DNA from 3 places in the Paenibacillus sp. JNU01 genome. Region 1 is predicted to be linked to each of the others. Evidence: riboswitches for the same ligand, from Rfam matches in the RefSeq annotation. Region 1 holds a riboswitch; each other region holds the start of a gene.
What was found. Region 1 has a riboswitch for S-adenosylmethionine ahead of NLBNIHML_RS11875 (methionine ABC transporter ATP-binding protein). Riboswitches for the same ligand answer to the same signal wherever they lie in the genome.
Positions count from the first base shown of each region.

Region 2: another riboswitch for S-adenosylmethionine. It lies ahead of metA (homoserine O-acetyltransferase MetA); the one in region 1 lies ahead of NLBNIHML_RS11875 (methionine ABC transporter ATP-binding protein).
Region 3: another riboswitch for S-adenosylmethionine. It lies ahead of mmuP (S-methylmethionine permease); the one in region 1 lies ahead of NLBNIHML_RS11875 (methionine ABC transporter ATP-binding protein).

Region 1 covers NZ_CP169723.1:2,737,503-2,742,950, reverse strand. Annotated here, with positions in the region: gene NLBNIHML_RS11890 (thioredoxin family protein) at 62-406, shown strand; gene NLBNIHML_RS11885 (COX15/CtaA family protein) at 803-1,741, shown strand; gene NLBNIHML_RS11880 (Cthe_2314 family HEPN domain-containing protein) at 1,933-2,649, shown strand; SAM riboswitch class I at 2,787-2,928, shown strand; gene NLBNIHML_RS11875 (methionine ABC transporter ATP-binding protein) at 3,054-4,088, shown strand; gene NLBNIHML_RS11870 (methionine ABC transporter permease) at 4,089-4,748, shown strand; gene NLBNIHML_RS11865 (MetQ/NlpA family ABC transporter substrate-binding protein) at 4,823-5,448, shown strand, end outside.
Region 2 covers NZ_CP169723.1:6,005,807-6,011,254, reverse strand. Annotated here, with positions in the region: gene NLBNIHML_RS26440 (trans-sulfuration enzyme family protein) at 1-1,076, opposite strand, end outside; gene NLBNIHML_RS26435 (PLP-dependent transferase) at 1,073-2,260, opposite strand; gene metA (homoserine O-acetyltransferase MetA) at 2,285-3,202, opposite strand; SAM riboswitch class I at 3,438-3,561, opposite strand; gene corA (magnesium/cobalt transporter CorA) at 4,013-4,948, shown strand; gene NLBNIHML_RS26420 (HRDC domain-containing protein) at 5,019-5,448, opposite strand, start outside.
Region 3 covers NZ_CP169723.1:3,049,660-3,055,107, forward strand. Annotated here, with positions in the region: gene mmuM (homocysteine S-methyltransferase) at 91-1,065, opposite strand; partial or broken gene mmuP (S-methylmethionine permease) at 1,045-2,455, opposite strand; SAM riboswitch class I at 2,547-2,649, opposite strand; gene NLBNIHML_RS13280 (Ger(x)C family spore germination protein) at 2,720-3,922, opposite strand; gene NLBNIHML_RS13285 (GerAB/ArcD/ProY family transporter) at 3,919-5,019, opposite strand; gene NLBNIHML_RS13290 (spore germination protein) at 5,060-5,448, opposite strand, start outside.

The DNA of each region.
Region 1 (5,448 bases):
TTCCACTCGCCAATTTGCTTCACTTAGGATAAGACAAGGTACAGAAAGGGAGATGAACCGAATGGAACAGATTACTTCCAAACCGGCTTTTGATGTAGCTATCCAATCCCCACGTTTGACAATTGCCGTATTCAAGGCAGACTGGTGTGGTGACTGCAAATACATCGATCCGTTTATGCCTGAGGTTGAAGAGAAATATGCACGTGAACTGACATTGATTGAGGTCGACGTGGATCAGGTTGGGACGGTTAGTGAAGAGCAGAATATTCTTGGCATTCCGAGCTTTGTGGCGTATACAGATGGGCGCGAACTCGTACGGTACGTGAACAAGCTGCGCAAGTCGAGAGAAGAGATTGAGCAGTTCCTGGATCGCGCAGTTGAAGTGTACAACACGATCCATAAATAATGTTATATACGTTCAAATGATGAATATCTACACAAACACTCCGATGACAGAATAACCTTTTGATCGCTGTTATTGTGTAAATGTTTCATTGAACTTATATAAAAGTATGACAGGTTCATGCTGTAAAAGGGTATACTAGATGAAACGCCATTTCTCTTGAAATAGGGAAATGGCGTTTGTGTGTTCGACATGTTTCTATGTTAGAAATTTGATGTACATATCCCCAGTGACCTATGGGTCATTATTTCATCAGACGTTAACATTTTGTCACAAAGCGCGGACGTCAATGAACATTTTATCCGGTATAATGAATTTAGTTGTGAAATAAGTGTCAAAGTATCGAAACAAGCGAAGGATATTCTTCGCCATCTTAAACCAACAGCGGGTGAGAAAAAATTGAAACACTTAACTTTATTTAAATGGTTAACCGTATTAACCTGTCTTGTCATGTTTCTGGCCACTTTTGGTGGAGGCATCGTAACCAAAACGGAATCGGGCCTTGGCTGCGGAACGGAATGGCCTTTATGTAACGGGAAACTCGTTCCGGCACATACTGTGGCTTCACTTATTGAATATTCCCATCGCGCTGTAAGCGCACTGGCTGGATTGTTGTCCATTGCCTCGTTTGTTGCTTTTCTGCTGTTTGGCAAGTCACGTCGTGACCTGCAATTGTTCTCTTTCTTAACCCTGGTATTTGTTATCGTGCAGGGGATCATGGGGGCTTTTGCCGTTGTCTTTTCCCAATCTTCAGCAGTCATGGCACTGCATTTCGGCTTTGCACTGATTGCTTTTGCCAGTTCCCTGATGATGGCGCTGGGCATAAGGCAGGAGGCAAAAGATGGCGGATTGGAGCGCCTGAATAAATACCCTCGGGTGAGCAAAAAATTCAGGAATCTGGTCTGGTTCTCCACCATTTACACATATCTCGTGGTATACACGGGTGCATTTGTGAGCCACACGAATTCTGCTGGCGGATGTTCCGGATTTCCGCTCTGTAACGGGCAGATTATCCCTGAGCTTTCAGGAGGGGTAGCGGTTGCTTTTGCTCACCGTGCAGCAGCAGCGTCGCTCGTTATTGTTATTGCAATTCTGGGTCATTTCGCTTACCGTAATCATCCGGACAACAAGGAAATGCGTACCCTTGGCGTGGTATCCGTTGTTCTCATCCTGATGCAAGTCGTGATTGGTATTTTCATGATGGTGACAATGAACCGTCCGGAAGTATACATGTTCGTAGCTCTCGCTCATATGCTGGATATCGCCATATTGTTCGGAGTTTTAACGTATATGAGTTTCCTGGTGTACAAGCTGCATCGACCGGTTAATCGGTTCTAGATACAGATACAGTTCTCTTGAAGGTACTCGGCCTAATATGAAAGTCCACCATCCAGTGATGTACATCATTGGACAGGTGGACTTTGTTTGATGTGAGGGGGATCAGGGCAACCTATGGCAAGCAGCAATTACACGGAATGGATGAAGTGTTACGGTGATGAAATGTTGATTCGGAAAAGAGGAGGTTAAATATGCTGCGAACGTTGTTGGGGGAAAAACCGCGTATAAACGAAGGTAAATTGAAGGAAGCGATGGACTCCATGGCGCATACACTTGAGCTCTTTCAGCGGCAAATGCATGTGGATCATGATCCCACGCATGACTATCGGAAACTGTATGTGTGGACTCAGGGACTCATCTCCTCACTGGATGAACTGGAGCAAAGCAGCTTCGCTGCAGCTCATTTTCGCAAAAAGGTCGTTGCAGGCTCAACGGACGACATGACACCGACTGAAAAAGCCGAGTATGCCCGATATGTGTATTTCTACAAAGATGGCTTCATCCGCTGCTTTGCCATTTTGGATAAAGTCGGGACCGTATTGAATGAAATATTCCAGCTGAATACTTCAAATACAAAAGCGCATTTTTCTTATTTTACGGTGTTAAGGCAGTTCGATTTTGCGAGGGAACATCATGATCTTGCATTGAAATTAATTCAGATCAAGGACTCATATCGGGAGCCGATGAGCAAGCTGCGCAAACGACGTAATATGGAAATTCACTACATGAACTCGGAAATGCACGATGACTTGTGGCAGTTACACCAGACCTTGCAAGGTAAGGTGAAGCTGGAGGATCTGAATCAGCATGTGCAGGAAATGCGTCAGGGCGTGGATATGGTCTGTGAAACGTTAACAGCCTCTTATCGTTATATCAATAAAATATGGCAAAGAAATAATTCCCTTTGACAAATCGGAATACTTGGAATATACTGAGTTTCAATTAGAGTGTTGCAATGACAGAGAATGAACAGATCATCTCAAAATTTACATTCACATTATAAAGTATGAACTACATGAACTTATAAAATCCTACAATAACATATTTCTTATCGAGAGCGGCGGAGGGACAGGCCCGATGAAGCCCGGCAACCGATTTGTAATGACATGATACATGTATCATTCGTTATAGATGTTAGGTGCTAATTCCTACAAAATGGTGCAAGGCACGATTTTGGCAGATGAGAAGGTACATTCTTTCACGTGAAGAGCCCTCTTTGTTTCTGCAAAGGGCTCTTTTTTGTATTTTAAGGGGAGTTTTCCTTTAGATCGGGTAAAGATACATGTAGGTGGTTGGAAAGGGGCAAGTGCGATTGATTGAATTAAAAGGTTTAACCAAAACGTACGGCAAAGGAAAAAAGTCTACAACAGCGTTATCCGAGCTGAATTTGAACATCCAAAAGGGTGAAATCTACGGCGTTATTGGCCATTCCGGAGCGGGTAAAAGTACACTGATTCGCTGTATTAATTTGCTAGAGCGGCCTACGGAGGGTGAAGTATGGGTTGACGGGATCAATCTGACTGAACTGAGCAAAACCGAATTGCAGCAACAGAGACGCAAGATCGGGATGATTTTCCAACACTTCAATCTGTTATCCTCTGCAACGGTATATGATAATGTGGCTTTTCCACTAAAGCTTGTGAATACACCCAAGGATGCCGTTGATCGCAAAGTGAAGGAAATGCTCAATCTCGTTGGTCTGGAGAACCATAGCAACAAATATCCAGCTCAATTATCAGGTGGACAGAAACAACGTGTGGGGATTGCGAGAGCACTTGCGAGTGATCCGAATGTACTTCTCTGTGATGAGGCTACTTCAGCGCTTGATCCGCAGACGACAAATTCAATTCTGAAGTTATTGCTCGACATTAACGAAAAGTACAACCTTACCATTGTGCTGATTACACATGAGATGCATGTCATTCAGAACATCTGTGATAAGGTGGCTGTCATTCATCAAGGTGGCATTGTGGAACAGGGACCTGTAACCGAGGTGTTCCTGAAGCCGCAACATGCGATTACGCGGGACTTCATGATGCGTGACCATGAAGCTGGACTGGCTCTGGAAGAGACCGCTCTGGCGAATGCAGGCATTGAATTGCAGGCAGGTGTTGCTTCGAAACTTGTGAAGATATCCTTTCTGGGGAACAAAACATATGAAGCGATTTTGTCCAGAACGGTTCGTAAGACGGGTGTGGATTTTGCCATCCTGCAAGGAACGATCTCTACGATCAAACAGGTTCCTTATGGACAACTGACCGTTCGGTTCGAAGGTGATTCCAATGCGATTGATCGAACGATATCCGAATTGACCGCTGAGGGACTTGATGTGGAGGTGCTTCGTTAGATGGATTTTTCAACAGTTCGTTGGGAAGAGGTTGGTAAAGCTTCCATAGAGACACTGCAGATTTTGGGTGTATCAGGCCTGTTCACCGTTATCTTGGGTTTACCGCTCGGAGTTCTGCTGTTCATGACAGCCCGATCTGCTTCAATGAAGTCACGGACAGTCTACACTATACTATCCCTGATTGTTAATATTTTGCGCTCGGTCCCATTTATCATATTGATTGTTGCTCTTATTCCATTCACTCGTATACTCGTCGGTACAGCTACGGGGGTTCTTGGCGTCATACCTCCTTTGGTTATTTCAGCAGCGCCTTACTTTGCTCGATTGGTGGAGACAACGTTGCGAGAAGTTGACCGTGGTGTAATTGAAGCGGCGCAGTCAATGGGGGCATCCACCGGACAGATTGTAAGACGGGTATTGCTGCCTGAGGCGTTACCTGGTCTGGTTGCTGGGATAACCATTACCATCGTTACGCTTGTCTCCTATACGGCGATGGCGGGCATGGTTGGTGGTGGTGGTCTGGGAACACTGGCTATTAACTACGGATATTTCCGTTATCAAAATGAAATCATGATCATATCCGTAGTGTCGATGATTATTCTCGTGCAAATTCTCCAGATGGCTGGAGATCGCTTAGTTACATTTTTCACCAGGAAATAACACATAGATAACATGTTGGCTGTGCAGTCATTCAAACGCCACATGAAAAAATGATTAGAGAAGGGGTTTTACACATGAAAAAATGGTCATTCGCTCTACTTAGTCTTATGCTGATTGCGGTTCTCGCAGCTTGCGGAAACAACAAGGATGCCGATAGCGGCGCAGACAATTCAGCAGGTGCACCACGCACGGTTGAATTGAAAGTGGGAGCTTCACCTACACCACACGCAGAGATTCTGGAAAGCATCAAACCTGAACTGGAAGCACAAGGCATTCGTCTGCAAGTCGTTACGTTCAATGACTATGTACAACCCAACCAGCAGCTTGCTGATAAAAAATTGGATGCAAACTTCTTCCAGCACCAGCCTTACTTGGACACAGAGAATAAAGAACGTGGATTCAACCTCGTTGCTGTAACACCTGTTCATGTTGAACCTTTTGGCGGATATTCCAAAAAGATTAAATCTTTGGATGAATTAGCTGATGGCGCAAAAGTAGCCATTCCAAATGACCCATCCAATGGTGGACGTGCACTGTTGTTGCTCGCGAAGGAAGGCATTATTACGCTGAAAGACAATACAAATATCACATCTACGATTCAGGATATCACAGCCAATCCGAAGAACCTGGATATCATCGAGCTGGATGCAGCCATGATGCCTCGCCAATTGGATGAAGCGGATCTGGTATTCATCAACGC
Region 2 (5,448 bases), 3.3 Mb from region 1:
TCCCGGCGAACCTCAGCCGGCATTGCTGCATGAGACATCATCGCTGGGTAGGACAGAATACTCTCGACAGCTCCCAGGCTTACAGCAACAATGGGTAGCTTCACCCGGTTAAGAACTGCTTTTGCACGATCTCCTGAACCGACGTCAAATGAAACGACAGCTCCATATCCTGTTGACTGGCGCTCATGTGCCTCTCGGCCCGGATGATCCTCCAGTCCAGGGTAAAAGACAGCGGTAATATCACTGCGCTCATTAAGCCATGCCGCAAGTCTGGCTGTACTCCGTTCACTATGAGCCATACGAGCCCCCAAGGTTTTCATCCCGCGCATCAGAAGCCAGGATTCTTGTGCCCCGAGTACAGTTCCAAGTCCATTTTGCAACTGTTTCAGTTGTACGCCAAGTGATTCCGTGCGAGCAACTGCTAAGCCTGCCAGCACATCACTATGCCCCCCTAGGAACTTGGTAGCACTATGTACGACGATATCCACACCAAGCTCAATTGGACGCTGATAGTACGGTGTCATAAAGGTGTTATCCAGAATCGTGATCAGGTCATGTTCCTTCGACCAGTCAGTTACGGCAGCGATATCCGTAATACGCAGAGTAGGGTTGGACGGTGTTTCCATATAAACTGCCTTGGTGTTCGGCTTGAGCGCCGCTTTTACTTCATCTATATTGGTCATGTCCACAAAAGTCGTCTCAATCTGCATACGGCTTAATATGGAAGTAAGCAACCGATATGTGCCTCCATATACATCTTCCGTTACAATCATGTGATCCCCTGCGGAGAACATCATGAACACGCTGGAGATCGCAGCCATCCCCGATGAATAGGCGAATCCTCGCGCTCCGCCCTCCAGCAGTGTGATGTAATCTTCCAGAGCCTGACGTGTCGGATTACCCGAACGACTGTAATCATGTTGAGGCGGATTGAAGATATCAAAATGATGGAAGGTTGAGGCTTGATAGATTGGCACACTGGAGGCTCCAGTTGTTTTGTCAATTTCATCACCAAAATGAAGCAATTTGGTATCAAATTTCAATTCAGAATTGGGCTTGTTGTTGGACTCACTCATGAGTGCACGCCTCCTTCAACTTCCTGTTGTGCAGCTGTCAGAGCATTGCCAAGATCTGCAATCAGATCATCCGCATGTTCAATGCCTACAGAGAACCGGAGCAGTCGGTCATCGACACCTACAGCATCACGAATTTCAAGCGGAATATCCGCATGCGTTTGTACCGCTGGGTAGGTCATGAGTGATTCCACTCCACCGAGACTTTCGGCAAAAGCAATCAGTTTGATATGACGCAGCAATGGTTCAACGTAACGTGCATCCTTCACTTTAAAAGAGAAAATACCTGTGTTACCTGTGGATTGTTTATTTTGTATCTCATACCCTGGATGATCCGACAGGCCTGGATGATACACTTCACCCACTGCTGGATGCTCAAGCAAATATTTGGCAATGGTAAGCGCATTGTACTCATGACGCTCCATGCGAAGAGCCAGCGTTTTCATGCCTTTCATCAACTGGTAGGAGTCACTTGGAGACAATACCGCTCCAATGGAATTATGCAGGAACGCCATCTCTGCAGATAATGCCTCACCCTTGGTTATAATTAGTCCGGCCAGCACATCATTGTGTCCGCCCAGATATTTGGTAGCGCTATGAATGATGATATCGGCACCCAGTTCAATCGGACGTTGGAAAAATGGAGTCAACAACGTGTTGTCAACAATGGTCAACAGGTTGTAACTTTTCGCCCAGGAAGCAACGGCTTCCACATCGGTGATCATCATCAATGGATTGGTTGGTGTCTCAATAAATACCGCTTTGGTATTTGGCTGACGAACCTTCTCCAGTGCTGCCAGGTCATTCGTATCTACATAACTGGCAGTTACGCCAAAACGAGACAGAATGCGTTCAAGCAGACGATAGGTTCCACCGTATAGATCCAACGATACAATCAGATGATCCCCTTGACCAAACATGGCAAAGATCGTTTGCAGGGCAGCCATACCCGAGCTACAGGCAAACCCCGCATCACCGGACTCCAGCGCTGCGGCTGCTTCTTCCAATACCTTACGGGTTGGATTCGTCGTACGAATATAATCAAACCCCGTGCTTTGTCCTAGCTTCGGGTGGCGAAACGCAGTGGATTGATAGATCGGAAAGTTAATGGCGCCTGTTACCGGTTCATTGATGGACCCTATTTGTGCTAAGCGGCTTTCGATTTTCAACTTGTTGTTGTCTTCCATTGCTGCATCCTCCTGTAATCTCGATTAGATTTGCGGGCCAATATCGTAAGGTGTTTCTTGATACACATAGTAATTGAGCCAGTTAGAGAATAATAAGTTGGCATGAGCTCGCCAAGTAGCCGGTGGTATACGGGAAGGGTCGTCATTCGGATAATAATGTCTAGGTAGTGCAATATCCAATCCTTTGGCTACATCCCGGTCATACTCCCACTTTAATGAGAACGGGTCGTACTCGGCATGACCTGTGGCAAAAATTTGTTTGCCGTCTTTGGTCGCAACCAGGAAGATACCCGCTTCCTCGGATTCAGCCAAAATCTCTAAATTTTCATTCTTTTCAATATCTTCGCGTCTCACTTCCGTATGACGGGAATGTGGAACGTTGAATACTTCATCAAATCCACGCAACAATGGAACATGTGGTTTATTGATCGTATGTGGGAAAACGCCAAAGCACTTTTCATCAAGTGGTACTTTCGGCACATCAAAATGATGGTATAAACCTGCTTGGGAAGCCCAACATATGTGGAGGGTTGAAGTCACATTGGTTTTGGTCCATTCGAAGATCTCCTGGATCTCATTCCAATAGTTCACGTCTTCGAAATCCATCTGTTCCACCGGGGCACCCGTAATAATCATGCCATCGAAACGTCGGTGTTCAATCTCGTCGAAGGTTTTATAGAACAGATCCAAATACTCCTGAGACGTATTCTTCGACGTATGGGATTTGGGGTGTACGAGAACAACATCCACCTGAATAGGCGTGTTTCCGACCAGACGAAGCAATTGTGTTTCGGTCGTTTCCTTTGTCGGCATCAGGTTTAATATAGCGATACGGAGTGGACGAATATCCTGCTGGTATGCAGAAGTTTCATCCATGACGAAGATATTCTCTCCTTCAAGTACTTCTTTTGCTGGTAAAGTATCCGGAATTTTGATTGGCATGGTAAGTCTAACTCCTCCTTGTGCATAGATAGATGCAGCCGCCACTGGCTTGATGTCTTCACATCAATACAGTGACAGACTGCCTTGAGCTTGTAAAAACATTGAATTGCTCTTTCATCCAACGTTACAAACAACCTCAAGTTCCTTAGCGAAAATCACTGCTGAGAAGTCGGGGCATATGACAAAGACCTTCCTCGGATTTCGAGAAAGGTCATATGTAAATAGATATGCGCCTCTCTCATCTCTCAGTTACAACAGTGCCACTTGACACTAGGTCGCTGCAAGAATTAGCACCGTGCGGTATACCGCCGGTTGCCGGGTTTCATCGGGCCAGTCCCTCCACCTACTCTTGATAAGATTTCGCTGTATTAGATTGTAATTTAATATGGTTCACCGTCTACTTTATTACATTAATGCCTTTACGTCAAGGTGCAGTTCTATGTCTGCTGTCCAGATCGGAACCGTTCTTCATCCGTTGTCATACACTGCCTCAGGGCGCGAAATAGACACATTTTTGCGCTTGAAAGCACCTTGTACCAGCGGTATACTAAACAAGGTGTTATAAACCCTTATGTGAGAGGTGACATATTAAATGGATGGCGACCCGAGGCCTGACTGGCAGCCGAATTCCGACAAACTGCATAGAGAATTGACATCAGCATGCCGGCAGCGGGACGTGACTTCCGTTTGATTATATAGTGAACGCAGCCCTGATCTCCAGGCTCCGCTGCCGACCGGCTGATTTGTTCTTTTTGCGCCCATAATGATAATATCCGCCGAGTTGGCGGGTGCAGAAGGAGTAGATTAACGATGAAAATCCGGTTGGTAAACAACGGTGTGTTTATTCCGGTGGACGATATTCAGCAGGCGCTGACTCCACCAGCGGAAGGATTTTACTGGATTGATGCAGATGTAGACGATTTGGCGGTACTTCAACCGCTGTTCTTGATGCATGATCTGGCTGTGGAAGACTGTCTTAGTGACGAAGAACAACGTCCGAAGATTGAAATTTATGAGAACCATTATTTTATTGTGATCAATAGCATACGTTTCGATGATGAAGAGATTTTTCTGCGTGCAGTCAACTTGTTCCTCGGCAGACATTTTATTATTAGTGTTACGAAGCAAAAGGTCAGCGAATTGCGCACACTGAAACCAATCCTGTGGGAACAGGAAATCAGTACACCGGATCGTCTGCTCTATTTGCTGGTTGACTTGATTGTTGATAATTATTTCACCGTAGGTGACCGAATTGAAGCACGGATTGAGAAGCTTGAGGAAGACATTCTGATGCATACCAAAAAGTCACATCTGAATGAAATCATCGGGCTGCGCAGTGAGATTCTGTGGCTGAAAAAAGTCCTTGGACCTCAGAAAGAGGTCATTAACACACTGAACAAAAAAGACCTGCGTCTCATCGATGATCAACTGCAAAAGTATTTCAGTGACATCTATGAAAATGCCGTAAAAATATCGGAAACCTTTGAGACTTATCGCGACCTGATGGGCAACTTGCGAGAAGCCTACCAATCCAGTATAGCGAACCGGGCGAATGAGATCATGCGTGTGTTTACCGCCATTACCACGGTCTTCATGCCGCTGACGGTTATTACCGGTATATACGGTATGAACTTTACGAATATGCCCGAGCTTAACTGGAAATACAGCTATTTTGTTGTGATTGGCCTGATGGTTACACTGGGCCTGAGCATGTTCTTCATTTTCCGCAAAAAAGACTGGGTATGAACTCGTACGAAATAACAAAGACGATGCGCTCCTCTTGGAGGAACGCGTCGTCTTTTTCTATACCCTGCAACTAACTTACATTCCGCTCTGTCTCTGCATGCCGACGGAAGCGGATGCGAATCATGCGCAGTTTTTCATAGACCTGCTCCAGACTTCCTCCGTCGGGCTTCTCCGCTCCATACACCTTATGTAATACTGGCTTCAGGAACGTATCTCCCAGCTCCTCATATGCACTCCATACAGCCTCTTGTTCGTTCTCTGGCATCACAGCAAGCTCCACATCAAGAAGGCAATCGGTGTCATAACCTTCGAGATCCAGTGCCTCTAACAGCTCAATCAACTCGCGTCGGGATAATCCGGATCGATTAACGATTTCTTCTAACGTATGCCCTTCCTTCATGCCTTCAAGCACCTGCTTGCGCGTGGTGAACTTATCAAGTTCCTGTTTGTACTTCTGCTCTCTCTGCTTGTATAACCAGTTCTCATACTCTTCTTCCTTC
Region 3 (5,448 bases), 310 kb from region 1:
AAGGTATGCTCATGCAAAAGAAGCCCTTTCCTATCCTTTATAAGATAAGAAAGGGCTTTTCCACGCAGATCTGGATCGGCTAAATATACTTCAGCTCCGCCACTTCTTCGCAAGTTCACCAATCTGATGTGGCGTAGTTCGGCAGCAGCCGCCAATAATCCGTGCGCCCGCAGCAACCCACTGTTCCGAAGCATCACTCATACTGCCACATGTACCCTGTCCACTCCACGTCTTCGTTGCTGCATCGTATACTTCCCCCGAGTTCGGATACACAATAACAGGTTTATCGCTGGCACGGCTCAAAATACTCACGGCTTCCGTCACCACTTCCATAGGAGCACAGTTCAGGCCAATCGCAGTGATCTGCGGCTCGGAGCCAAACGTCTGTGCACATGTCTTAAGCGGCGTACCTTCGCTGATGCTTGTCCCATCTTTTAATGAAAAGGATAGCCAGGCATAGGCATGAGGAAACTCCTTCAGCAAATCAACCAGCACCTGTGCTTCCTGCAAGGATGGTATGGTCTCAAAAGCCAGAATATCAGCACCCGCTTCAAGCAACGCGGCCATCCGCGGACGATGGAATGCAGCCAGCGTTTCATCTGATACACCGTAGTGACCGATGTACTCCGATCCATCAGCTAGATAAGCGCCGTAGGGTCCAACGGATGCAGCAACCAACGGTCGTGGCCGAGCCAAGAATCCTGTCACCGAGATATCAGAGGTTTGCACTTCTGCCCATACGTCATCTCTCGCCTGTGCAGCCAGTTCCACCGTCTTGCGAATCAGGTCCAACGCTGCTTGCTCGCCGATGCCTCTCTTGCGGAAGCCATCCACTGTCGCCTGATAACTGGATGTAATCGCACAGTCGGCTCCTGCTCGAAAATAATCCGTATGGACCTGAACAATAACATCCGGATTCTCAAGCAACACACGAGCAGACCATAATGGATCATCCAGATCACATCCATGCTGTTCGAGTTCCGTCGCCAGCGCTCCATCCAGAATCATGACCGGATGTTCACTCAGGATCTGTTCTATCGGGTTAGTCGGTTGGGTTTGTGTCATGTACTTGTCCTCTTTTCTTATTCACACGTTCTGTCAGATAATAAGCTGCGTAACATACTGCGATAAATGGAATCCCACAATACAGCGCAATTCGCTGTGTCGGGTCGAAAGCAATACCTATACATGAAGCCAGGCATAATATAAATGAAACAATCGGTACCACCGGATACAGTGGTGTGCGGTAGACCAGATCTTTGATCGCATGTCCTTCCCGGATATACTGTCTGCGGAACATGTACTGGGAAGCGCTGATGCTCATCCATACGGCAACGACAGCCAGACCTGATATGGAGACCAGCGTAATATACACCGTACCTGGCGCAATGATGCTGGACAGCAAAGCCAGTGCACCACCCACCATACTGATCAGAAGTGCATTCAGCGGTACCCCGCGCTTGGTCAATTTGGCAAACCACGGAGAGATCGTTCTTTTGTCAGCCAGAGACCAGAGCATCCGTGAAGATGCATAGAGGCCCGAATTGGCAGCAGAGAGAATTGCCGTCAGAATAACAAAGTTCATAATGTCTGCAGCGTAGGGTACACCCACCCGCTCCATTACCGCTACAAAAGGACTTTCCAATACACTGGCGTCCGACATGGGCAGCAAGGCCGACAAGATAACAATCGTTCCGATGAAGAAAATAACCAAACGCCACAGTGTGGTATGAATAGCTTTGGGAATCGTCTTTTCCGGATTCTCCGTCTCCCCGGCGGCAATACCGATTAACTCAGTGCCTGAGAATGCAAAATTTACAGCAAGCATAGTCATCAATATCGCTGTAGCCCCATGAGGGAACCACCCGGATGCTGTAATATTGGAAAGGAATGGAGCCGGTTCAGCATCCCCCATGGGGATGAACCCAAACATGGCTGCGCCACCGATAATAATGAAGATTACGATGGTAACTACTTTGACAGATGAGAACCAGAACTCGGATTCCGCAAAAAGTTTTACCGTTAAAGCATTGAACAAAAAGATCATCAGTGCAAAAAGTGCGCTCCATATCCATACATTTACCGATGGGAACCAACGCTGCATAAGCAGACCGGCGGCTGTGAATTCAGAGCCAAGCGCAACAGTCCAGGTTAACCAGTACAACCAAGCCACCGTGTAGCCTGTTGCTGGTCCAATATATCTTGCCGCATAACTATGAAATGCTCCCGTCTCTGGCATATGAACAGACAGTTCACCAAGACAGAGCATCACCAGATATACTACGATCGCTCCAATCAAGTAGGAAAGAATAGTTCCCAGTGGTCCCGCCTGCTGAATCGTATAACCCGAGCTCAGGAATAATCCCGTTCCAATGACGCCACCCAGAGAGAGCATGACCACATGCCGTGCCTGCATCTTCCGCTGAAAATGCCCTTTGTCGTTGTTGTTCTCCATACCTGCTGCTCCCTACTTCTTCATCCAGAAAAAACAAAAAAGACCCACTCTTCCTAAAGAGTGCGCCGTTACTGACAAATAAAAACAAACGCTCCTATCTATCAGGCTGTTCACCCGCTGGAATTAGCACAGTATCCTTCAGATCTGTTGCTGAGGTTTCTAAGGGCCAGTCCCTCCACCTCTCTGGATAAGAAAATGATTTTTTATAAATATAGCGATTGATTATGAATGTGTCAATATTTATATCATAAATGGCACATCTCGCTATTCTGTGGAAGACCCTGGATTGGTAATGGTGGTCTTTACCTCATACGTGATCGGCACGGTACTGAAAATTTTATCCCAATCACCTTTGACTTTCTTCCATGTCTTTGGATGTTTAATACGCAAGCTGTCCCGAAAATCCGCTACATCGACTTTATAAGTATGCTGAAGTTTGTACAACACCTGACGAATCTGTTGTTCGGCCAGCTCAGCAAAATCCTTTTCCAATTCTCTTAGATATTCACCTTTTTCCTCTTCCTCGGGAGCGCGCCAATCCTCCATCAGCCAGCCTTCGGATTCAGTCTTCACATGGAATGAAATATCATTGCCGACCACCTTGGGAATAATTTTCACCTTTTTCTTCTTGATTTCATATACCACGGTGAATCCTTGCTTGTTATGTGTTTTTAAGACACCTCCTTTTTTTTTGGAATTGAGCCATGACAAACCCTCAAGATCTGTTTGACTAAGTTCTCCAATGAATTTCGTTGTTTTTCCATCAAAAATGCTACCTCCAGAGAACTTGTCCTCTCCATGGGAATTCAACACATTTTGCAGCAGAAAGCTGGAACCGGACTGCATCTGTGCATCTAACTTAGACAATAATACAGGATCCAATATTTTGTTGGACAAGTACGAATTGTTCGTAATTCCTGTGAGATAAAATGCCGGAATCCGAGACGGGTCCTGTGAAGTCAACACATCTAATGCAGAATGATGACTGATCAGCACCAGGCAGTTCGGTCGAATATCATTATCCCGTAGTACAAAATCAAGCAATTGGTCCAAACCATATTTTTTGGCAATATCCTTGGAAACGACGATAACTTTCAGATGATGTCCAATAAGTGGTCGATCCCGCCTTAACGCAAACTGACGGAAGATTTGCAACATGGAATCTCCACTGAGCTGTTCATTGGCATAGGATGTTTTGCCGGAAGAAGGAGAACCGGATTGCTGGCTCGATTGACTGTTGGAGAAGCCCGGAGCGATCTGCACCGTGGCAGTTACATAGTTCTTCTTAGGATATGAGCCTCCTTGAGCAGCGATGTCTTTCTCGAATTCCGTCTCTTTGCCGACATCGATTCCAAGACCAACATAGAGACTTAAATCCTCTATTTCCCGACTGCTCCAGCATCCGGACAGCGTCAACAGAATACAAAAGGCAGAAGCTAAACGTAAGAGCATACGGAATGGCATCATGCATGTTTGCCTCCTTTTTTGCGAATCAGACTTATCAACAGTAACACCATAGGAAGAATGCCAAATAAAAACACAGATGCATTACCCAGCATATCTCCAAGTGCAAAAGTATCATCCACCGTTTTGGGCATCATGGCTGTCACATAAATGAATGGAAGCAGACCATACATAATCCCCTTCATTTTTTTGGAACGGAACAAATCACGAATACCCACCGAAGCACAGTAATGTGTGATCGCGGTAGTCGAAAAAATCTGCATAATCCAGATGACCAGCAATAAGGATTCAAATCGTTCGAATATTAATCCCTGTATCTCGAAGCTTCTCACCAAATCCAGCGTTGGCCAGGTTCGAGTTTTGATTCCATCCAGGGACAGGCTACCTACAACCATGACAACCGTAATCAAATATATAATGGTGGATATAAGTATGCCCCAGCTCATCGCCTTATTGCTTTTCTTCGGATTTTTCATATAAGCAGTCATGATTAGCATCACCTCATACCCCGTATATGATAATAGAGAAGGCTTAAGTCCTTTGAAAACAGGCATAAGACCTTCGCCGAGCACTGGTCTAAGATTTCCAATCTCAAATAGCTGATTACTCAGCAGAATTTCAATGACAAATATAATGATTGTAATCGGTAGAATAATCTCGAACACCCGTATTATGACACCAAGTCCGCCTGAGATCATATATATACCGATCCACATGAAGACCATAACAATCGCCCATGTGGGCGTACGTTCAAGCAGATACATCCCTGTTACTTCAGCCATGACTCTAATTTCGAATGCGGCAATCACCATAAAATACATAATCATGGCAAATCCCAATATGTAAGCAATCCAGCTCCCCGTAATTTCACGGGTGAACTGGAATACCGTTTTCCCCGGAAATCTGCGACACAAGGTAACCAGAATAATGCCGACACCTGCAATAATCAGTCCCGACAGAATAATGGATATCCAGACATCCGGTGTTCCGACAGCCTTACTGGTCGTTCGAGGTAACGTCAGGATCCCGGCACCAAGCATGTAATTCACAATAATTATAACGGCCTGTGTCGTGGTTATCTTTTGTGGGGAGCCATTCACTTTAGTTCACCTCCAGAGCTTCTGTAGATGGAAAATTTGATTACTTTTTACGATCCTCATCGAGCGGATTTGTCATTTTGGGACGCATTCTCATCATGTTCAACGGAGCACGAATAACGAAATCCTTCCATTCATTGATGTGATAAGGGACGGCCGGAGCTACGTAAGGTACGCCAAAGCTTGAGAGCCGTGCCAGATGCGTGCACACAAGCAGGAAGAACATAACCACGCCATACAAACCAAGAACTGCGGCACTAAACATTGCGGCAAATCTCAGAATTCGCAGAGTTAGCCCTGCACTATAGACTGGAATGGTAAAGGAAGAGATCGCCGTAACCGCAACGACAATAACCAGGAATTGGCTTATGATTCCTGCTTGTACTGCTGCTTGTCCAATAATCAGACCTCCCACGATACCCATCGCTGGCG